Regions from separate parts of the Tissierella carlieri genome, predicted to be linked through region 2. Evidence: a T-box and tRNA genes for the amino acid it is inferred to sense, from the RefSeq annotation. Region 2 holds a T-box; the other regions hold tRNA genes.

Region 1 (6,247 bases), on a different contig from region 2:
TTAATCTAATCTTGGAGGGGTTCTTCTATTGTTTAAAACTATAAAAAAGATTAAAAAAATAATTATATTTATAGCTACTATATTTTTAATACTTACAATAGGGATTATTTTACTAACAACAAATTATCCTATAGGATATAAGAGTATGATAGTAGAATATTCTAAGGAATATGATTTGGATCCGTATTTAGTAGCTTCTATAATAAATGTTGAGAGTAAATATGATAAGGATGCTATTTCCCAAAAAGGTGCTAGAGGATTAATGCAAATATCACCTTCAACGGGAAAGTGGGCTAGTGAAGTTTTGGGAATAGATAATTATAGTGAAGATATATTATTTGATCCTGAAACAAATATAAGAATTGGTACTTGGTATCTTGATACTTTGTTCAAGGAATTTGACTATAATTTAGAACTAGTTTTAGCTGCATATAATGCAGGAAGCGGGAATGTAAGTAAATGGCTGAAAGATGAAAAATATAGTAATGATAGAACTAGTTTGTCTATTATTCCATTTAAGGAGACTGAGGATTATTTAGTAAGGGTAAATCAAAACTATAAAGTTTATAGTACGTTGTATAAAAAATATATCATGAATCCTAGTGATAAAGATTCTCTTTATATTAATTTACTGCATAATATCAGAAAGATTATAAAAGAAATAATAAGAAACGTGTGATAAGGTGGGGGAAAGATGAAAAACAAAAAATACTTGTGCTTGATTCTTATGATTTTAATAACAGTCACAGCTGTGGGATGTGCGCAAAATGAATTAAATGTAGGAAATGGTGATATAGATGAAGATACAAAAATCTCCATTGAATATGATCCTGTGGAAGGGGGTCAAGTAGTTGTCCCTTTAACTAATTTTAATACACTAAATCCATTAATGACTGAGAATAGTAGCTATTATTTTTTTTCCAAACTTATTTTTGAAGGCCTATTCGAGTTTGATAATGACTTAAATGTAGCAAGTCAATTAGCTGAATCTTATAATATTCTAGATGAGGGGAGAACTATTGAAATAAAATTAAAAGATAATATTTTTTGGCATGATGGTGAGAAATTCAAGCCTGAAGATGTAGTCTTTACAGTAAATACTATTAAATATGCAAGTGTAGATAGTACATATAGACAAATGTTTACAAATGCAATGGGATCTACAAGCACATCAGACATAAAAAGAATTATGGATGTTACTATTACAGGCAGTAATGATATAGTAATTACCTTTGATAGAGCTTTTAGCAATAATCTTGAAGTTCTAACTTTTCCTATAATACCAAAACATGCTTTTACTTCAGGAAAATCAGGTAATAGTGACTACATTAAGGCTTTACAATTAGATGATTATAAGCCAATAGGTACTGGGCCGTTTAAATTCCAAACATATGAAAAGATGAAGGAAATAAGGTTATCAGCAAACGATAATTATAGAGGTGGTAGGCCATATATTGATGAAATACTAGGCAGGGTGTTAGAAAGTGAAGAAGATATCTTAACTGCCTTTGAGACAGGACAAATAAATATAGCTACAACTGTAGGAGTTGATTGGGACAAGTATAGTCAAAATAGCAGGATTAAAGCATTAGAGTTTGTATCCTCAAATTATGAGTTTTTAGGATTTAACTTTGGAAAGGAATTATTTTCTGGAGAAAAAGGAGAAGGATTAAGACGAGCTATCGCTTATGGAATAGATAGACAGGCTATTATTCAAAAACTTTACCTAGGACATGGAACACAAATAGATGTACCCATTCATCCAGATTCCTGGTTGTTATCCGAAAAAGCCAATACCTTTGGTTATAATTCAGATTTAGCAAAGGAAGAATTAAAGAAATTAGGGTGGAAGGATACGAATAACGATGGGATATTAGAGGATGAAAGTGGTAAAAGTCTTTCACTTAAGATTTTAACTAATTCATATAATCTAATGAGATTAAAAACTGCAGAGATGATAAAAGATGATTTAAAAAAACTGGGAATAGATGCTAGTATTTATCCTGAAAATAAGAAAGAAGAGGATATTACAGTAGAAGATATTCAAGAACAGTGGACAGAAGTAAATCAGCTTCTAGGAGCTGGTGACTATGATATGGCTCTTCTTGGATGGCAATTATCTGTAATTCCAGATTTGTCTTTTACATTCCATAGCTCACAAATTCCTTATAATACAAATTTTATTAAATATTCTAATCCAAATATGGATGAATTACTTCAAAATGTGTTTCTTAAATCTTCTAGAGATGAAAAAGTTAAGGCATATGATGAATTACAAAGCTTCATAGTAGAAGATTTACCATATATAAGTTTATTTTTTAAAAATAAGGCTTTGCTAGTAGATAGTAAAATAGTAGGGGAGTTAAATCCAGCATTTTTTAACCCATATAAAGGAATAGAAAAATGCTATATACCTAAGGATTTACAATAAATATTTAATAAATCAAATATACATGAAAGAAATATGATATTGAAAAAACTTTAAAAATGTAGTATTATAGTATAGGTAATTTAATTGCAGGAGTGGCGGAACGGCAGACGCGCTATCTTGAGGGGGTAGTAAGCAAAGCTTGTGAGGGTTCAAATCCCTTCTCCTGCACCATAATACATAAACTACATCTCCATCTATGATGGAGTTTTTTTATTGAAATAAAAATTTATTTAAGTATGGGGAGGTTTTTTACATGAAGAAAGACATAACTAATAAATTAGGAACAGAGAGTGTAGGTAAACTATTATTAAACTTAGCTCTACCAGCGATTATAGCTCAGCTTGTTAATATGCTTTATAACATTGTTGATCGTATATACATAGGTCATATTCCAGGAATAGGAGCAACTGCATTAACAGGTGTAGGCGTAACATTTCCAATTATAATGATTATTACAGCATTTAGTTCACTAATTGGGATGGGTGGTGCTCCAAGAGCTGCAATAAAAATGGGAGAACAAAGAGACGATTTGGCTGAAGAAATATTAGGTAATTGTTTTACGCTTCTAGTAGGAATTGCAATTACTCTAACGATTCTTTTCTTAATTACTGGTGAAAGGTTATTAATGATGTTTGGTGCCAGTAGTGAAACAATTAGTTATGGACTTAGTTATTTAAATATATATGTGGCTGGAACCATATTTGTAATGATTACTTTGGGACTAAATAGCTTTATATCAACTCAAGGCTTTTCTAAGATCAGTATGTTAACAGTAGTTATAGGTGCAGTAATTAATATAATTCTAGATCCTATTTTAATATTTGGCTTTAATTTGGGAGTACAAGGTGCTGCTATAGCAACAGTAATTTCACAAGCAGTTTCAGCTATCTGGGTTCTTAGATTTATGTTGGGGGAAAAGACAAAACTTAAAATTCATAAGAAATATTTAAAATTGAAAAAAGAAGCTATAATTCCAGTACTTATGTTAGGAATTTCACCGTTTATAATGAACAGTACGGAGAGTCTTTTAAATATCTCTTTAAATGCTTCTTTACAAAAATATGGGGGAGATATTGCAGTAGGAGCAATGACTATTCTTTCAAGCTTAATGCAAATAATGTTTTTACCTTTAGCAGGATTAACCCAAGGGGCTCAACCAATAATTAGTTATAACTATGGAGCAAAAAATAATGAACGAGTAAAAGAAACCTTTAAATTACTTATTATGTCCGCTATGATATTTTCACTTGTTTTATGGACTCTTATGATGATATTTCCAAAAGTTTTTGTATCTTTATTTACTAAGGATATAGAACTAATGAATATTACAGTATGGGCAATGAGAATTTATCTAGGCGCAGGAGTTGTACTTGGTGCACAAATTGCTTGCCAGCAAACTTTTATAGCAATAGGACAAGCTAAAATTTCCTTATTTTTGGCATTACTTAGAAAAATCATTTTATTAATTCCTTTAATATATATTTTACCAATTTTCTTTAAGGATAAAGTATTTGCAGTATTTTTTGCGGAGCCTATAGCAGATATTATAGCAGTTACTGTGACAGTTGTTGTTTTCGCAATACAATTTAAAAAGCTATTACTTGAGAATAGATAATATGGCCTTTGAAAAACAAATATATAGAGGGTTTCTTTAAGTAAGATTTATATATAAGTCATCGATCTATTAATATTTAACAAAATAATAGTTGTAGTGATAAGGATTTGATTAGAAAGAAATTTGAAACTATATAAAATATATATTGTTAAATATATAAAAAATAGTCAAATAATTATAGAAAAATAATTATTATTTGCTATTGTTTGAATATTCTTATACAATTATATTAAGAATAAAAGATTACTCAATTATATTATTTGATATAACAAATTAAAGAGACCAGGAGGGAGAAATGAGAGAGATTCGTCAATTAAATGAAGAACATATAGATGCGTATACGGATATTGCTTTTAATGCATACCCAAGCTTCAAGAATTTAGAAAAGGATGCAGTAGAAAAATATAAAAAAATAGCTGTGGAAATTATGACAAATGATCCAGATGTAACTTTTTACGGGATGTTTGAAGGTGAAAAGTTAATTGCTGTAATGCGACTTTTTGATTTTAGAATGAATTGTTTTGGAAAGATATTACCTGTGTCAGGTATTGGTTTTTTAGGTGTGCATTTAATGCATAAAAAAGAAAAGTGTGCTAAAACTATGATAGAATTTTATGAAGAAATTTATAAGAAGAAAGGTACTCCTATTGGAATGTTATTGCCATTTAGACCAGATTTTTATAAAAGAATGGGCTATGGAATGGGTACAAAGATGAACCAATACAGATTGCCTCCAGATAGAATTCCAGCATACTTCGGAAAAAGTGACTTGAGATACGTAGAAAAAGAGGACTTTGATAAACTGTTTGATTGTCACAGCAGGGTAGTTGCAAAAAAACATGGGATGATAATGAAAATTGGAGATGAAATAAGAGATCTAAAAAATGACCCATATAACAAAATTATAGGTAATTATGATGAAAAAGGAAATATTAATGGATATCTTGTATTTAAATTCCAAAACGCTAAGGATGGGAATTATACCATAAATAATATTTATATAAAAGAATTGATTTATGAAAATACAGATGTGCTTAAGAAACTTCTGGGCTTTCTTCGAAAGCAGGATGATCAGGTAAATTTAGTCGTGTTTAATACAGAGGATGAGAATTTTCACTATTTATTCGATAATCCACTTAATGATTCCTTAAATTATATCCCATATGGATATATTGAAAGCAATACTCAGGCAGTAGGTGCAATGTATAAATTATTTGATATTAAGCAAGCTTTTGAACAATGTTCCCATAGAAATTATAACAATTCGAATTTGAAGGTAAGGTTTTTGGTATATGATGAATTGAATAATAAAGAAATTGAAATAGTAGTAAACTTTATAGATGGAATTGTAAATACTGATTCGGAAAAGTTTGATGTAACTATGAGAACTAATATGGCAAACTTTTCATCTTTATTCTTAGGCTCTACATCTGTAATAGGAATGTATAATTTAGGACTTTTAGAGCTAGACAACGTAGAGTTTTTGGAGGATATTGATAGAACGTTTTACTGTAGCCAAAAACCAGTTTGTTATACTGATTTTTAAATAATAATAAAAAGTGAATGTTAAAATAAAGAAAAACCCATCTCTAAGTAATTGATTATACTTAAATCAAGGGGGATGCTTTTGTGAAAGTCACTATTTCAGATTTGATAAACTTAGAAAGACTTGATGCTATGAGGTTTATTGAAGGGAAAAGTCGACTTAATAGGATAGTTATACATTATTGGTTTTAACTTTCGTAATTCAGAGTATTATAATTAGCTGTCCTTAGTTGTTAAAATTTATATCTATAATTAGCTTATAGATGTTTTTAATTAATTGAAGATAATGAGAATCTCTTTTTACAAACTAAAAAATAGATGTGATTATAAATATTTTAGGATTACAATTAAATCTATACTTAAGTAAATAGATGCTTCTATCTAGTAAGAATCAAAATAAGATTAAAACTAGAAAGAAGCATATTTTATTGAAACAATAATAAAAAATAATAGAAAAATTTTCTATATATGATAAACTAATAAGGTGATGATATTTAAAAGAATATGGAGGGATTTATTTGGATATTAAATCTAAAATAAGAGTAATAGAAGATTTCCCAGAGAAAGGTATTAGTTTTAAGGATATAACTACTTTAATAAAGGATGGAGAAGCATTTCAAGAAGTTGTAAATAGAATAGTAGATGATTTAAAAGGA
Region 2 (6,247 bases):
AGGTGGAGATAAGACAGTTCAAAGAAGTTTTTGTTTCTGAAACTACAAAGGGCTTTTTACAAGGTTTTTCAGTAATAAATTGCTATTATTCAAAGGATGATGTGGAAATACCTAATTTAATTACTAGAAAGTATTGTCATGATATTGAGCTGACGGAAGAAGATTCCTGTATAGAAAATTTTAAGAATTATCTATTTAAATATATGAAACCTCATACTGAGATAGAGATATGGAGTATTTATCTTGGAGGTGATTATTCAAAGCATTATACCATAATGCCCAAATTAAGTAATATACCATTAGAGCATTTATTAACAGTTAATGATGAAATAGATTATTTTACAGAATATTATTTTAAACCTGTGAAAAAGGAGATAAAATTATCTATGATGAGCAAAGAAGATGTTTTATTCATTTTAGAAAATACAGGTGTTTGCCTTGTTGTTAAAAATTGAGGAACAATAAAAAGTAGGTGAATAGACATTGAACATTCAAGAAGAAGCAAAAGATATTTTGGAAAACATTTTAGAACAATATGGGGCAGAAGACAAGACTTTAAATAGACTAACTCACAAATATATGCTTCATATTGATAAGTTAAGTGAAAAATATCAGTATCTGGAAGATGGGAGCTTAAATAAAACATGTGTAGAAGAGTGTCTTCAGAAAGCTACAGAAATATATAGATTTATAAATTATAGTGATAATCTTTTAGTTGTTTATGATAATTTATTTGGACAAGAGAATGAAAGAGAGAAGGAGTTTTTAGAAAGTACTCTAACTCATATATCTAAATATGGTACATATAAGTTAAAATGGCAGTACCCCATATATAAGAATGATTTACCAATACATCAGGATAATGAAATCTATACCTGTATAAGGCATTTATATCGTGTGAAAGAAATAAATATACAGAAATTATTTAGAGAGATAATTTTATCAGATATAGGTGGAGAAATGGATTTTTGTTCTTCTATTTTTATTATAGATATTAACAGTGGATGTATTTTTCATCTGTATGATGATAGAGGAATTTATATTCTTGCCCTAAAAGAAGAATATCTTATTAATGTATGGAAGGAATTTCATGATAGTATTTTTACACTTGATTATCGAAATTTCAAAATAAAAGTAAACACACTTTATTGGATAGATGGAATCAAGGATGATCCTAATGACTTATGCCTTCATGGAGATATAATAGTTAATATAGGAGAAGAAGAAATATCTTATTCATGTGCTGTTAGTGTGGCAGCTTTTAGAATGTTAGAGACCTTGTTTAAAGACCATTTGCCAACTAAAGGGCAGCAGATGTTACCTTGTTGTGGCCATTTTATGATTCCTAATGAAACTCTAGATGAAGTAGAAATCTTAGGATGCGACAATGGAATTGATTGGACTGTTCTACATGAGGATGGAATGGTTAAGATTGTTACAGATAAAGGAAATACTGTATTTGTTTATTATTTCCAATACAAAGAGGAAATTTTGCGCTTTGCTGATATTGTGGAAAACTTTTATGAGAAGTCCTTACCTAAAAATATTCCAGAAGATGAGTTTGAAAGAAATGGATATATAGCATTTTGGAATGAATGGCATAGGAGAAGGGGCAAAAGTGAAAAATAATGTTATTAAACAATATGGGTTAGTACATGATAATAGGATTATTTCTTATATGATTGATTTTGAAAGACAGATTTTACAAATAAATACAAAGGGTTATGACGAAGAAGTAATTATTAGATTTCAAGGATTACTTGCTCATGCCTTTGAAAATGTTCTTTTGAATAATATTATTTTAGAAATTTCTCAAGTCACAATAGAATGTTTTTTATTAGAGGAAGCTAATAAGCTTTCAGAAGCCTTAAAATATGGGTTTCCAACAATTGAAGTAAGTAATATTAAGGAATTAGAGAGTTTCCTAAAAGAGAAGGAGTATAGGGTGTTTTATTTAACAGCATCCTTAGGGATGTGTGGATATATTATTGCGAAAGAGATTATTTTACTGTAAGTATCATGTACTTTATAATTAGAAGATAAGGACACTTTTAGCAGAAGAAATTCGATACTGAAGCTGTTATAGAGGAGATAATATTATAGGGACGATTAGATGTAGAATATTAAGAGAATTGATACGGGAGGATTATTGAATGGGTAATTCATGGAGTGGATTAAGACGAGAATTGGAGAATGATTATATATGTGAATCATTAAAGGGAAGAGTACAATATTTTATAACTCATTATCGTAAAGCACATGATGATTATGGAAGAATTGCCATAAGAGTTGATGGGAAGGAGGTTTTAAGAGGAAATCCCTTTAATTATTATGTAAAGGGTTATGTTTATAAAGAGAGGAAATTAAAAGAGGAGAAGGGAGTTCCAGTCAGAAAATGGACAGGAAAAGAAACTTTATATAATGAAGAAAATGAAGAGATTGAAGATATGGTAAATGAAATGATGAATAATGATGGTTTTTTTGAAATTTACCATATTACGGATGCTATTGGGAAATATAAAAATTTAGATATAAAGGAAAGTATTAATTCTCCTAATCCTATGGTACGAATGTTTGCAATTATGGACAGAAGAATAGGGAAGCGTACCCTAATAAATATAATATCAGAAGTTGATAATCAGCCCGAATGGTTACAATTCTTTTATAAACTAAGGCTTGAATCAGAGAATTTGTTATAGATAGATTATAGGAAATATAAGAATAAGCTTTTAAGTTTTATAAATATGGGAATTGTTGATTGAAAATTTGCTGATAAGGATTAAATGTCAAATTTATGTAACCAACAATCCTCCTGTATTTAAGAAAAAATCTTCGTGTCAAGTTGATGACAGAATTATATATCAACAATTTAATTCTCTCTAAAATATATTTGAAAACATAAAAACAACTTGATAATACAATAAGACCATAAATTCCCCCAGACTATGCTTGTGGAATTAAAGGATTATTAATTTAATACATTTATTTATTTTGACGTTGAGGGATTATATGTCTAAGTAAAAGAAAATAGTAGAATTATTAAATAGGATTAAATAAAATATAATAGGGTAAAACTATAAATTATAAAAATATCTTGATTTAAAATGATTTATTGGTTATAATAGGTCTTAAATTAATAAACACTATGATAGGAAGTAGTAAGTCTGATTGCAATTATAGAGAGCTGTCGGTTGGTGAAAGACAGTATTGACGAAGACTGAACTCGTCCTTGAGTTATTAGGGTGAATAAAGTAATCCTAATCGGTTAAATGCCGTTATATTTTGAGTGGATATTTATTATCAATAAGAGTGGTACCGCGGAATTTACCTTTCGTCTCTATAAGAGACGGAAGGTTTTTTTATGACCTAACCCATTGAACGTAGCGAGTAATGGGAACGATTCTTCTTGTTTCACAATTGTGAATTGTGAACTGTGCATTGTGAATTGTATGAAAGAGGAGGAAAGATAATGAGAGAGTATAAACCAAATGAAATTGAAAAAAAATGGCATGAAATTTGGGAAGAAAGAGAGCCTTTTAAGGCATCAAATAAATCCGATAAACCAAAGTTTTATGCACTAGTAGAATTTCCTTATCCATCAGCAAATGGACTACATGTAGGTCATCCGAGACCTTATACTGCATTAGATATTGTCTCTAGAAAGAGAAGACTTGAAGGATATAATGTTTTATTTCCAATGGGTTGGGATGCCTTTGGATTACCGACAGAGAACTTTGCTATAAAAAATAAAATTCATCCAGCTATAGTTACAGAGCAAAATGTTGCAAGATTTAAAGCTCAATTACAATCAATAGGATTTTCCTTTGATTGGTCAAGAGAAATAAATACTACTGATTCACATTATTATAAATGGACTCAATGGATATTTTTAAAGCTATTTGAAAAAGGTTTGGCATATAAGCAGGAAATGCCCATTAACTGGTGTCCTTCTTGTAAAATTGGATTGGCAAATGAAGAGGTTATTCAAGGCAATTGTGAGAGATGTGGTGGTGAAGTAGTAAGAAGAGTAAAAAATCAGTGGATGCTAAAGATAACAGAATATGCTGATAGACTAATTAAAGATTTAGATACTGTTGATTATATTGAAAGAGTAAAAACCCAACAGACAAATTGGATTGGCAAGTCTGAAGGGGCAGAAGTAGATTTTCAAATTTCAGGAAAAGAAGATAAGCTAAGAGTGTTTACTACTAGACCTGATACACTATTTGGATCAACTTATATGGTTATAGCTGCAGAGCACCCTTTAATAGAAAAATATAGAGACGAAATAGAAAATTTAGAAGAAATTAAAGAATATCAGCATGAAATAAGTAAGAAATCAGATTTTGAAAGGACTGAGTTATCGAAAGATAAAACAGGTGTGGAAATAAAAGGTTTAAGAGCTATAAACCCTGCCACAGGTAATGAGATTCCTATTTGGATTTCTGACTATGTGCTTATGAGCTATGGTACGGGAGCAATTATGGCAGTACCAGGACATGATACTCGTGACTGGGAGTTTGCTAAGAAGTTTAATCTTCCTATAGTAGAAGTAATAAAGGGTGGAGATATAGAAAAAGAAGCTTATACAGATACAGAAGAAGGAATTGTTATAAATTCTGATTTTATCAATGGAATGGAAGTAAAAGAAGCAAAAAAATATATGATTAAGTGGTTAGAAGAAAAAGGACTTGGTACTGGAAAAGTAAACTTTAAACTTAGAGACTGGGTATTTTCTAGACAAAGATATTGGGGAGAGCCAATACCTCTAGTATATTGTGATGAATGTGGTTGGGTTCCAGTGCCAGAAAATCAATTGCCAGTTATGCTACCAGATGTAGAGAACTATGAGCCAACAGATACTGGTGAGTCACCATTGGCTAATATTAAAGATTGGGTAGAAACTACATGTCCAAAATGTGGAGGAAAAGCTCATAGAGAAACTGATACAATGCCACAATGGGCAGGTTCCTCTTGGTATTTCCTAAGATATATTGATCCTCTAAATGAAGAGGAGTTTGCTTCTCAAGAAGCATTAGAATATTGGCTACCAGTAGATTGGTATAATGGTGGAATGGAGCATACTACACTTCATCTGCTATATTCAAGATTCTGGCATAAATTCCTATATGATATTGGAGTAGTGCCTGGACCAGAACCTTATGCAAAGAGAACCTCTCATGGTATGATATTAGGAGATAACAATGAGAAAATGTCAAAGTCCCGTGGAAATGTAGTAAATCCTGATGACATAGTAAGAGATTATGGTGCAGATACACTAAGAACCTACGAAATGTTTATTGGAGACTTTGAAAAGAGTGTACCTTGGTCAGAAAATGGGGTTAAAGGATGTAGAAGATTCCTTGAAAGAGTATGGAAACTCCAAGATATTTTAGCTGATAGTGAAGGATATACTAAGGAACTAGAATCAAGTATTCATAAGACCATTAAGAAAGTATCTGAAGACTTTGAAACACTAAAATTCAATACTGGAGTAGCAGCTTTAATGAGTTTGTTAAATGAATTTAACGATCATGGTAGTATAACAAAAGAAGATTTAAAAACATTTATAATACTACTAAATCCAGTAGCTCCTCATATTACTGAAGAATTGTGGGAGATTTTAGAACTAGAAGGTTATCTACATGATACAACATGGCCAGTATATGATGAAGAAAAAACAAAGGATAAAGTAATTGCACTTCCAGTCCAAGTTAATGGTAAAGTAAGAGGTGCAATAGAAATCAGTATTGATGATTCTCAAGATGTAGCTAGAGAAAAAGCAAAAGCTGATGATAACATTAGTAGATTCCTAGAAGGAAAACAAATAGTTAAAGAGATATTTGTTGCAGGAAAGATATATAATATAGTTGTTAAGTAATGTTTGTATAAACCCCATCTTTTAGGTGGGGTTTTGTATTTGAAATGACAATCATAAAAAATATACTCATAAATGATAAATATAATTTTTAATATTGATGCCAATTTACTAATTATATATCTTTTTTAGCTATATATAATTTTTTAGAATTATCTATAGTAGCTAGATAGACCTTAGAGACATCATCTATATCATACATGCTAAGGTTATTCATAAGCCATTCCTTATTTAATTTCAAATTTTTTAAGTTTTCCTCAAATAATTTTCCATCATTGATGACTACTACAGGTAAACTTATAGGTTTAGCAGTTAGATTAAGATCTGCAGGAGTAATATATCTATTTGGCTCTTTTTTTATAACACTTA
Region 3 (4,575 bases), on a different contig from region 2:
AGTAAACATTAAAAAAATTATATTTTATAGTCAATATACAGTTTAATTGAGGCTGTTTTTTTATTTTGAAATTAAGAATATTTGACAAATATATGGCGGAGAACCAAAATATTGGGAAACAGCTAAATAAAATTACTCTAGATAATAATAAAAGTCTATCAGATAATAAAAATCTCATAGATGAAAATAAGAAATTAACTAGAAAACTATTAATTAATGTTATAATTGGTATATAGGCAAACTTTAACAAGTGCATACTTGTAATTATTTCAGAGTTAGTATTGTTTTTGATTAGAAAGGAGGCTATTATGCTTAATTTTGAAATAGATTATCCTTCATCAAATTATAAAAATTATATTGAATCTGTTTATGAATTTTGTAAAAACAATAGATTTTCAATGATTTTAAAGGGGTCTTTAGCAAAAGGCACAGCAACAAAATTTTCTGACATAGACTTAATAATTTTAGGCAACATTGATAGTCATAAAGTTGATGAAATTATTTCACTATATGGCAATCCAGTAATGATCAATTTTACTGAAAACCCTAAAGGTATATTAATCTTGATTTATCAGGATAACATTTCTGTCGATTTGGACATAAGGGAAACAATTTCACAACAAGATTTGCAAAACAGTATAGTTCTTTTGAAATATGATACAAATTTTATCATAGATAATAGAGAAATTATAAGAAAACAAGTAGAATCTAATTACATACCTAATAGACCAGAATGGTATAAGGTATTAAGGTTATTACATAGAGGAACTATAAAGTATCTATGTAATAAAACTGACAGTGCATATGATTTATTAGAAGAAATTAAAGAGAGTCTTATTTCATTGAAAATTACTGATTTAAGTTTTAATAATAATTTTGAAGATGATATAAAATATATTTTTGATAAATTCTGTAAAAGATTTGAAGTGGATTCGCAAACTGAAGTTCTATTTCACAATCTCTTCAAAGAATTTTAGAAACTGAATACTTTTTAAAGTTAGATTAGGGAAGTCTGTTTACTTCTCCTAAATGCTTATATATTTTTAACATTGTTCTAAAACACAGCATAAACTTTTAATGGATACCAGTAAAAAGCAGGCTAAACAGAAAAAACAGTTTAGTCTATTTTGTATATTAAAAATTAAATAGAGAAAAAATTTGAAAACCTACTAAAAAATACTTGATTTTTATTAGAGGGTTTTTATTTCTATATTAAACAGTAAAGAGACCCTATGGAAAGGTCTTTTTATATATCGGAATGTGCTTTACTCAAGAGAAAATGGGTTTTAGGAGTTATGGAATTAACAGAAGATGAAAAGGATGATATACTAGAGATATAATTATAGTAAAGGGGTATGGATATGAGTAATAAAATTGGAAATTTAATGGATTTTCGCAAAAAACATCGGAGGACCATAAGTTTAATCATAACTATATTAATTGTGGGTTATTTTATTTTTAAAAGATTTTTTTATAACTACTATGAAGAATATCTAGGAAATGATTTTATTTTTTATATCATCACAATGATAGTTGGACTAGATTTGATATTTGAGATTATTGTACGTTATTATAAAAAAAGAAAACCTAATTAGGTTTTTTTATTGTTGTGTGCCCAGCTTTCTTTTGATTATTAGAATAATATAGCAACTTTGTTTATGAATAAAAAAGATAGGAATATTACTTCCTATCTTTTCTCATATATTCTACTGTTCGTGCGAGTAGTAATGGTGCCGGTGGCCGGACTCGAACCGGCACGGTGTCGCCACCGGTGGATTTTGAGTCCACTACGTCTGCCAATTCCATCACACCGGCAAAACTATTACAAAGAATATAATAGCACATAATCAATAATTAATCAATATTTTTATTTTGCTTTTGTTTACTCAAACCATCTTTTAAGATATACTAGAAGAATGGAGTATAGAATGGAGTGATAAGATGGATAAGAAAAGAATAATAATTATAGATGGTAGCTCTTTGCTACACAGGGCATTTTATGCTTTGCCATTATTGTCCACTAAAGATGGCATATATACCAATGGCATATATGGATTTCTGACTATGTTATATAAAGTACAAGAGGAGAAAAAACCAGATTATATCTGTGTAGCTTTTGATAAAAAAGGCCCTACTTTTAGACATGAGGAGTACGATAAATATAAAGCTCATAGGCAATCTACACCTTCAGAATTAGTACAACAATTTCCAATTATAAGGGAAATTCTAGATGCTATGAAGGTTCGTCATTTAGAGCTAACTGGTTTTGAGGCAGACGATATTGCAGGAACTTTAGCAAAAATGGGTGAAGAAAGTTCGTTAGAAGTTATTTTAGTTACTGGAGATAAGGATTATCTTCAATTAGCAACAGATAATACTAAAGTTTTAATTACAAGAAAAGGAATTACTGAATTAGAAGAGTTTGATAGGAATATAATAATAGAGAAATATGGAATTACTCCCGAACAACTTATAGATTTAAAGGGTTTAATGGGAGATCAATCCGATAATATCCCAGGAGTACCAGGAATTGGAGAAAAAACGGGACTAAAATTATTAAAAGAATATGGTACAATTGAAAATATCTATGAAAATATAGAGAATATTAGTGGGAAGAAATTAAAGGAAAACCTAATTGAAAACAAACATCTTGCGTTTTTAAGTAAAAAACTTGGTGAGATTATGACTGCTGTACCTATGGACATAAATTTTGAGGAACTAAAGATTGAAGAGCCAGATTGGGAAAATTTAAAGAGGCTTTATAAAGAGTTAGAATTCAATAGTTTACTTGGAAAGTTTTCTGATGATTTCACAGATAATAATGAAGAGACAAGTATAAACCTCGAATATAGTATGATAGGAGAATTAGGTTATAATGAGTTAATCCATACAATCAAAAAGGAAGGAAAATTTGGATTTAAGTTTATTATATCTAATAATAATTATATTGAAGATAAAATAGTAGCATTAGGTATTAAAACTCAAGGTGTTCCAACTAAAATTATTTATCTACAAGAGGATAAAAAGAACTTTATAGATAGATTTAAATCAATTTTTGAAGATAAGTCTATTGAAAAAATAGGGCATAATTTAAAATCTGATATAGTAATATTATCAAGATTAGGAATTAAGATAGATAATATTACTTTCGACTCTATGATAGCTCAATATTTAATTAATCCTGCTCAATCTTCATATACTATAAATGAGATTAGCAAAGAATACTTGAATATCTATGGTATGGATGAAGAATCTTTATTGGGGAAAGGTAAGAGTAAAAGAAGTTTTAGTGATTTATGTGAAGAAGAGATAGGAAATTGTCTTTCATTTACACTAGATACAATATTGAATGTAGAGTCTAAGATGAAGGAGATTATTAAAGAGCAAGAGATGTTAGACCTCTATTATAATGTTGAGCTACCTTTAGTAGAAGTCCTAGGAAGTATGGAATACTATGGATTTAAGATAGATACAGATGAACTAAAGAAGCTTGGCAAGGAATATGACGAAGAAATAAACTCCTTAACAACTGAGATATATACCTTAGCTGATGTAGAATTCAATATCAATTCACCTAAGCAATTAGGAGAAATTTTATTTGATAAGTTATCTTTGCCAATTGTTAAAAAGACTAAAACTGGATATTCAACTGATGCAGAGGTTTTAGATAAACTAAAGGATCAACATCCTATCGTTGATAAAGTTCTTAGATATAGACAGATAGTAAAGCTAAAATCAACTTATATAGATGGACTTTTAAATTTGATTAACAAAGATACCAATAGAGTTCATTCAAGTTTTAATCAGACTATAACTACTACTGGAAGAATAAGTAGTACAGAACCAAATCTACAGAATATACCAATTCGAACAGACGATGGTAGAAAAATTAGAAAAGCTTTTATTGCAGAGAATAATAATTATGTGCTTGTAGATGCTGATTATTCTCAAATAGAACTAAGGGTATTAGCTCATATATCTAAGGATTCTAAACTAATGGAAGCTTTTATTAACAATGAGGATATTCATAGAAAGACTGCTTCAGAAGTATTTAACGTACCTAAGGAAGAGGTTAGCTCTATAATGAGAAGTAGAGCAAAGGCAGTAAATTTTGGAATAGTTTACGGAATTTCAGATTATGGTTTATCTAGAGATTTAAATATTTCAAGAAAAGAGGCTAAGGAGTATATTGATAACTATTTGAAAAACTATAAGATGGTTAAAGAATATATGGAAAATATAGTTGAGGAAGGTAAAGAAAAAGGCTATGTAGAAACCATTCTTCATAGAAGAAGATATATTCCAGAGCTTAAGGCAAAAAACTTTAATATTAAATCTTTTGGTGAGCGTATAGCCATGAATACACCTATACAAGGTTCAGCAGCAGATATAATAAAGATGGCTATGGTTAAAGTATATAATGAGCTAAAAACAAGGAATCTGAAATCAAGATTGATACTACAAATTCATGATGAGTTGATAATTGAAGCAGAAAAAGATGAAATTGAAGAAGTAAAAGATATAATGAAAAATGTAATGGAAAATTCAATAAAGTTAAATGTACCTCTTATAGTA
Region 4 (6,247 bases), on a different contig from region 2:
GTTTCTGGTGAATGAGATGATAGTTTTGTAAGTCTCTCAACTTCCTTCATTGCCTTTTCTTTTACTTCCTTAGGCATTTTTATCTTTTCTATCTTCTCCTCATATTCTTCTACTTCTGCCATAGTATCATCGTCTTGACCTAATTCTTTTTGAATCGCTTTAATTTGTTCTTTAAGATAATATTCTTTTTGAACCTTATTTATTTGTTTCTTTACCCTCTGATTTATTTTATCTTCGATTTTTAATACCTCTATTTCCTCTTGTAATATTATATGAAGAAATTCTAATCTTTCATAAAAATCAAAAGTTTCTAATATTTTTTGATCATCTTCTATCTTTAAATATATATAAGATGCTATAACATCTGCCAATCTACCTGGATCTTCAATATCTGAAATAGTAACTAAAACATCAGAAGAAACTCTATCATTAAAAGAAAGATATTCTTCAAAGTCATTTATTACAAGCCTCATAGCTGCTTCTAAATCTATATCTTTTTTTATATCCTCTTCATCATAGGATAATTCCTCCACATCAGCTACGAAGTATGGTTCTTCTTGGACTATATTAGTAACTCTACCTCTATTCATACCTTCGACTAATACTCTAATACTACCACCAGGTAATTTTAGCATCTGCTTAACCTTAGCCACAGTACCTACATGGTAAAAATCCTCTACAGTTGGTTCATTAACCTTTTGATCTTTCTGAGTACATAATAATATAGAAGCATCATCTAACATTGCCTTTTCTAAGGCACTAATAGATTTTTCTCTCCCAACATCAAAATGAACAACCATATGAGGAAATACTGATATTCCTCTCAAAGGTATTAGTGGTAGGGTTCTATTCTGTACTTCATAATGTTTCATCCTTGTTTATCCCTCCCTATGTACGTCAATAGTAATTAAATCTCTAAATACAAGGAAAAGCCCACAAATGTGAGCCTTTAAGATGCAGATTCCTTGTTACTAGTTTTCTTAGACCTACTTTTCTTTTTTCTATCTGAGAGTACCAAAGTAGGCTCTACCTTGTTTTCTATTGTTTCTTTTGTTATAACACATTTCTCTATATCATCTCTTGAAGGGAGTTCATACATAATATCTAGCAAGGTTTCTTCTATTATACTTCTAAGTCCTCTTGCGCCTGTTTTTCTTTCGATTGCCTTTTTAGCTATGGAAAGAAGAGCCCCATCTTCAAACTCAAGATCTACCCCATCCATTGAAAACAACTCTTTATATTGTTTTATAAGAGCATTTTTTGGTTCTGTAAGGATTTTAACTAATGATTCCTCATCTAGTTCTTCTAGAGTAACCATAACAGGTAGCCTTCCAACAAACTCTGGAATCAATCCAAATTTCAGAAGATCTTCAGGCTGTAAGTATTTTAAAAGTTCTCCAATTTTTACATCCTTTTGAGATGATACTTCTGCTCCAAATCCCATAGATTTTTTACCTACACGATTTTGAATTATCTTATCTAATCCATCAAAAGCTCCTCCAACTATAAATAATATATTAGTTGTATCCACTTGAATAAACTCTTGATGTGGATGTTTTCTTCCTCCTTGAGGCGGAACATTTGCAACAGTTCCCTCAAGAATCTTTAATAATGCTTGCTGCACACCTTCACCGCTTACATCTCTTGTAATAGACGGGTTTTCAGTTTTTCTAGCCACTTTGTCTATCTCATCTATATATATTATCCCTTTTTCAGCTCTTTCAATGTCATAATCTGCTGCTTGAATAAGTTTTAATATTATATTTTCAACATCTTCACCCACATATCCAGCTTCTGTTAAAGAAGTGGCATCTGCTATAGCAAAGGGTACATTCAGTATCTTTGCTAAGGTTTGAGCAAGCAGAGTTTTCCCTGAACCCGTAGGCCCCAACATAACAATATTACTCTTTTGAAGTTCAATATCATTATTTTTTGTTGGTTTTTTATTTATTCGCTTGTAATGATTATAAACTGCTACAGCTAAAGCTCTTTTGGCCCTTTCTTGTTTTATAACATAATCATCTAGAGTCTCTTTTATAACAATAGGCTTAGGTAAGTCTTGTATCTCATAATCGAAGTTATCGATAAATTCTTCTTCAATTATCTCCTGACATAGCTCTATACATTCATTACATATATAAACATTGGGTCCAGCAATAAGTCTCCTAACTTGTTCCTGTGGCTTTCCACAAAAAGAGCAACGAAGCTGTTTTTCATCATATTTAGCCACGATGACACCTCACTTAATTTATTTTCTTGATATTACAGCATCTATTATACCATATTCCTTAGCTTCTTCAGCTGTCATATAATAATCTCTGTCTGTATCTCTAGATACCTTTTCTAGCGGCTGACCAGTTCTTTCAGCTAATATTTTATTGATTCTTTCTCTTATCTCAATTATCTTTTCTGCTTGAATTCTAATGTCCTCTGCCTGACCTTTAGCTCCACCTAAAGGTTGATGTATCATAATATCAGCATTAGGTAATGCAAATCTCTTTCCCTTTGTACCAGCAGCAAGCAAGAAAGCACCCATACTAGCTGCCATACCCATACAGATAGTTGATACATCTGGTTTAATATATTGCATAGTATCAAATATAGCAAACCCTGCACTTACTGAGCCACCTGGACTATTTATATAAAGTTGAATATCTTTATCTGGATCTTCTGATTCAAGGAATAACAATTGAGCTACTACTAAATTTGCAGTAACATCATTAACTTCATCACCTAAAAATACTATTCTTTCTTTTAATAATCTAGAGTAAATATCATAGGATCTTTCTCCTCTGTTTGTTTGTTCTACAACCATAGGAACTAAAGCCATTTTACATCCCTCCAATAATTATTTGAATTTAGCATTTGCCTTTAATAACTCAATAACCTTTTGATTTGTAATAGCTGTCTCTAAGAAGGATAAATCTCCTCTTCTCATATCTTTAATAAACTGTTCTTTATTTTCTTGTTTGTAAGAATCTGCCATTTTTTCTAATTCTTTATCTATATCTTCTTCTGTTACTTCTATATTCTCAGCCTTGCCAATAGCTTCAAGAATTATGTCTCCTCTAACTCTCTTCTCTGCCATAGGTCTTAGCTGCTCTTTTAAGCTTTCTTCTGTTGAATTAGTTATTTGTAGGTATTGCTCTAAGTTAATACCTTGCATTCTCATTCTATAATCAAATTCTCCTAATTCATTTTCTAATTGAGAATCTATCATAACTTCTGGTATATCCACTTCACAGATTTCTATTACTTTCTCTATCAAGTTATTTTCATTTTCTACTTCTTCTTTGTTTTTAAATTCTTCTTCTAGTTTTTCTCTAATACTATTTTTATATTCTTCTATAGTATCAAATTCAGATACATCTTTTGCAAATTCGTCATCCAATTCTGGTAATTCTTTCTCCTTTATTTCATGAATTGTTACCTTAAAAGTAGCTTCTTTACCTTTTAAATCTTCAGCATGATATTCTTCTGGGAAAGTCACAACTACATCTACTTCTTCACTTTTATTTTTACCCACTAATTGTTCTTCAAAACCTGGAATAAATCTCCCTGAACCTATTTCTAAAGTTTGACCTTCAGCAGTTCCACCATCAAATTGAGCTCCATCAACATATCCTGCATAATCGATAGTTAAAATATCTCCAACTTTAACCACTCTATCTCCTGCATCAATTATTCTTCCGTTCATTTCTTGAACTGATTTTAGTTCGTCTTCTACATGCTCGTCTGTTACATTATACTCTACTTTTTCAATTTCTATACTTTTGTAATCTCCAAGAACTACTTCTGGTTTTACTGCTACTTCTATTTTAACAATTATCGGTTTACTTTTTTCAATTTCTTCAATGTGTACTTCTGGTTGATCTACTGGCTCTAATCCCAATTCTTCAACTGCATCATTGTAGGCATTTGGTAAAATTATATTAATAGCTTCTTCATAGAAAATTTCTGCTCCATAGTTCATTTCAATAATTTTTCTTGGAACTTTTCCTTTTCTAAATCCTGGAATATTAAATTTTCCTCTATTTTGTAAATATGCTTTTTGTAATGCTTCTTCGAAATTTCTCTCTGATATTTCAAAAGTAAAAGTAGCTTTATTGTTTTCTTTTTTTTCTAGAATCGCCTTCATTTGCAATTTCCTCCCCTATCTATTTATCCATTTTTAGCTAATCTATTATATCATAAAATTATAACATAACAAATAATAATATCCAATATTATATATAACAAAACATAGTAAAAAAACCAATGGTACAAATCCACTGGTTTAAACATGGTGCGGGAAAGAGGACTTGAACCCCCACGTCAATGACACTAGATCCTAAGTCTAGCGCGTCTGCCAGTTCCGCCACTCCCGCATGAATAAAGTAATTTTTACTTACTTTATTATTATAACATGCCATTTGTACTTGTCAATATATTTTTTTATCTTAAAAAAGATTTTCTATTGTCTTTAAAAAACTAAAATAATTCCTCCATCGTTTGCATATGCAGTACTAAGTCCTGCTGTTTTAACTAGAATAATATCTTTAAAATTATATTTATCCTGAATCTCATTTTTTAACTCTTGCGCTCTCTCAAAAGCATTAACATGAGAAATAGCTAGAATCTTCTCTTCAAATTTTTCCCCAGTTTCTCCAATTATTTCAATTAATCTTTTAAATGCCTTTTTAGTTCCCCTTACATTTTCAACAAGCTTTATTTCTCCGTTATCAGTAGATCCCATTATAGGTTTTAAATTTAATACATTAGCTATTAATCCCTTTGTCCTAGAAATTCTTCCATTCTTTATTAAGTTATCTAGACTTTCCAAAATAAAAAATGTTTTCATTCCATTAATATAACTTTCTACCTTTTCAACTATTTCAAAATTATTTAGTTGCTTTTCTATTAATTCTTGTATCTTCATGGCTACTAAGGTTTCTCCAATACTAGCTGACCTTGAATCAAAAACATGAACAAATTTTTCAGGCTCTTCTTCCTGTATCATATCTTTTGCTAATACTGCAGAATTATATGTGCCACTTAATTGTCCTGATATTGTAACCGCAAATATATTATCGGCCTTTCTATACTCAGATACAAAATCTCCTGGTGAAGGGCATGAAGTTCTAACTGGATTTGGACTATTCTTCATTGCATCTATTAGTTCCATCGTATTCATTTCTTCATCATCTATAAATTTCTTATCATCTACATCTATTTTAAATGGAACTAGTTTAATGTTGAGCTGCTCTTTTAATGCTTCGTTTAAATCACAGCTACTGTCTGCTACGATTTTGTAATTCATCTCATCACCTCATAAAGTATTTTATTAAGAGTTAATTCCTATTCTATCTTCAATAAATTTAGCTAAATCAGATGCAATTTTTAATAATCCAATATCTTCTTTCGCTTCAATCATCACCCTAACTAAAGGTTCTGTACCTGAAGGCCTTATAACAACCCTACCTTGCCCATGAAAAATCTCTTCAACTTTTTTTATCTCTTTCATTATTTCTTCATTTTCATTATACTTATACTTTAATTCATTCTTAACTTTGGCATTAACAAGAACCTGCGGGAAATTTGTCATTAAATTATTAAGTTCGGACATAGCTCTTTTAGATTCTTTCATTACTTCAAGCAAATGAAGCCCTGTAGCCAAACCATCACCTGTAGTATTATAATCTAAGAAAATTATATGACCTGATTGCTCTCCTCCTAGTACATAGCCTGAACGAACCATTTCTTCTAATATATATCTATCTCCAACTGCAGTTTTCACAATGTTTATATCATTTTCTTTTAGAAACATATCTAGACCCATATTGGTCATAATTGTACCTACTACAGTGTTATTCTTTAGTTTCCCTTTTTTGTAGAGATAAGAACCACAAATAGACAATATATGATCTCCATCAAGTATATTTCCTAACTCATCTACAGCTATTATTCGGTCTCCATCTCCGTCAAAAGATATGCCAATATCTGCCTTCTCTTTTAATACCAATTCCTGAATCATCTTTGGATTAGTTGAACCACAGTCGTCATTTATATTCATTCCTGTTGGATCTGTATTTATAACTATTACTTCTCCTCCAAGTTTTCTAATGATTTCTGGAGCGATTTTATATAATGCACCATGACCACAATCCATTGCTATCTTAACTCCATTTAAATCTATATTTACTGTGGAAATTAGGTAATCTATATAATCCTTGCTACCATTTTCTTCGGCGATTACTTTACCTATCTT

Evidence for each region. The T-box of region 2 lies ahead of leuS (leucine--tRNA ligase). A T-box ahead of a tRNA ligase gene usually reads a tRNA of that ligase, here a tRNA-Leu.
Region 1: it encodes a tRNA-Leu, which carries the amino acid that the T-box ahead of leuS (leucine--tRNA ligase) is inferred to sense. The anticodon was not compared.
Region 3: it encodes a tRNA-Leu, which carries the amino acid that the T-box ahead of leuS (leucine--tRNA ligase) is inferred to sense. The anticodon was not compared.
Region 4: it encodes a tRNA-Leu, which carries the amino acid that the T-box ahead of leuS (leucine--tRNA ligase) is inferred to sense. The anticodon was not compared.

What each region holds. Positions count from the first base shown of each region.
Region 1 is NZ_JAHLOH010000018.1:5,526-11,772, forward strand. It holds gene coaE (dephospho-CoA kinase) at 1-9, shown strand, start outside; gene KQI38_RS04060 (lytic transglycosylase domain-containing protein) at 29-679, shown strand; gene KQI38_RS04065 (peptide ABC transporter substrate-binding protein) at 695-2,431, shown strand; tRNA gene KQI38_RS04070 (tRNA-Leu) at 2,518-2,602, shown strand; gene KQI38_RS04075 (MATE family efflux transporter) at 2,685-4,046, shown strand; gene KQI38_RS04080 (GNAT family N-acetyltransferase) at 4,342-5,592, shown strand; gene KQI38_RS04085 (adenine phosphoribosyltransferase) at 6,110-6,247, shown strand, end outside.
Region 2 is NZ_JAHLOH010000016.1:28,596-34,842, forward strand. It holds gene KQI38_RS02620 (hypothetical protein) at 1-455, shown strand, start outside; gene KQI38_RS02625 (DUF3885 domain-containing protein) at 484-1,629, shown strand; gene KQI38_RS02630 (hypothetical protein) at 1,619-2,014, shown strand; gene KQI38_RS02635 (SF0329 family protein) at 2,154-2,699, shown strand; T-box leader at 3,137-3,342, shown strand; gene leuS (leucine--tRNA ligase) at 3,470-5,881, shown strand; gene KQI38_RS02645 (YetF domain-containing protein) at 5,994-6,247, opposite strand, start outside.
Region 3 is NZ_JAHLOH010000018.1:317-4,891, forward strand. It holds gene KQI38_RS04030 (hypothetical protein) at 93-236, shown strand; gene KQI38_RS04035 (nucleotidyltransferase domain-containing protein) at 309-977, shown strand; gene KQI38_RS04040 (hypothetical protein) at 1,362-1,595, shown strand; tRNA gene KQI38_RS04045 (tRNA-Leu) at 1,729-1,815, opposite strand; gene polA (DNA polymerase I) at 1,942-4,575, shown strand, end outside.
Region 4 is NZ_JAHLOH010000022.1:53,183-59,429, reverse strand. It holds gene lon (endopeptidase La) at 1-872, opposite strand, end outside; gene clpX (ATP-dependent Clp protease ATP-binding subunit ClpX) at 950-2,230, opposite strand; gene clpP (ATP-dependent Clp endopeptidase proteolytic subunit ClpP) at 2,249-2,830, opposite strand; gene tig (trigger factor) at 2,849-4,138, opposite strand; tRNA gene KQI38_RS05740 (tRNA-Leu) at 4,284-4,367, opposite strand; gene KQI38_RS05735 (DegV family protein) at 4,463-5,299, opposite strand; gene glmM (phosphoglucosamine mutase) at 5,324-6,247, opposite strand, start outside.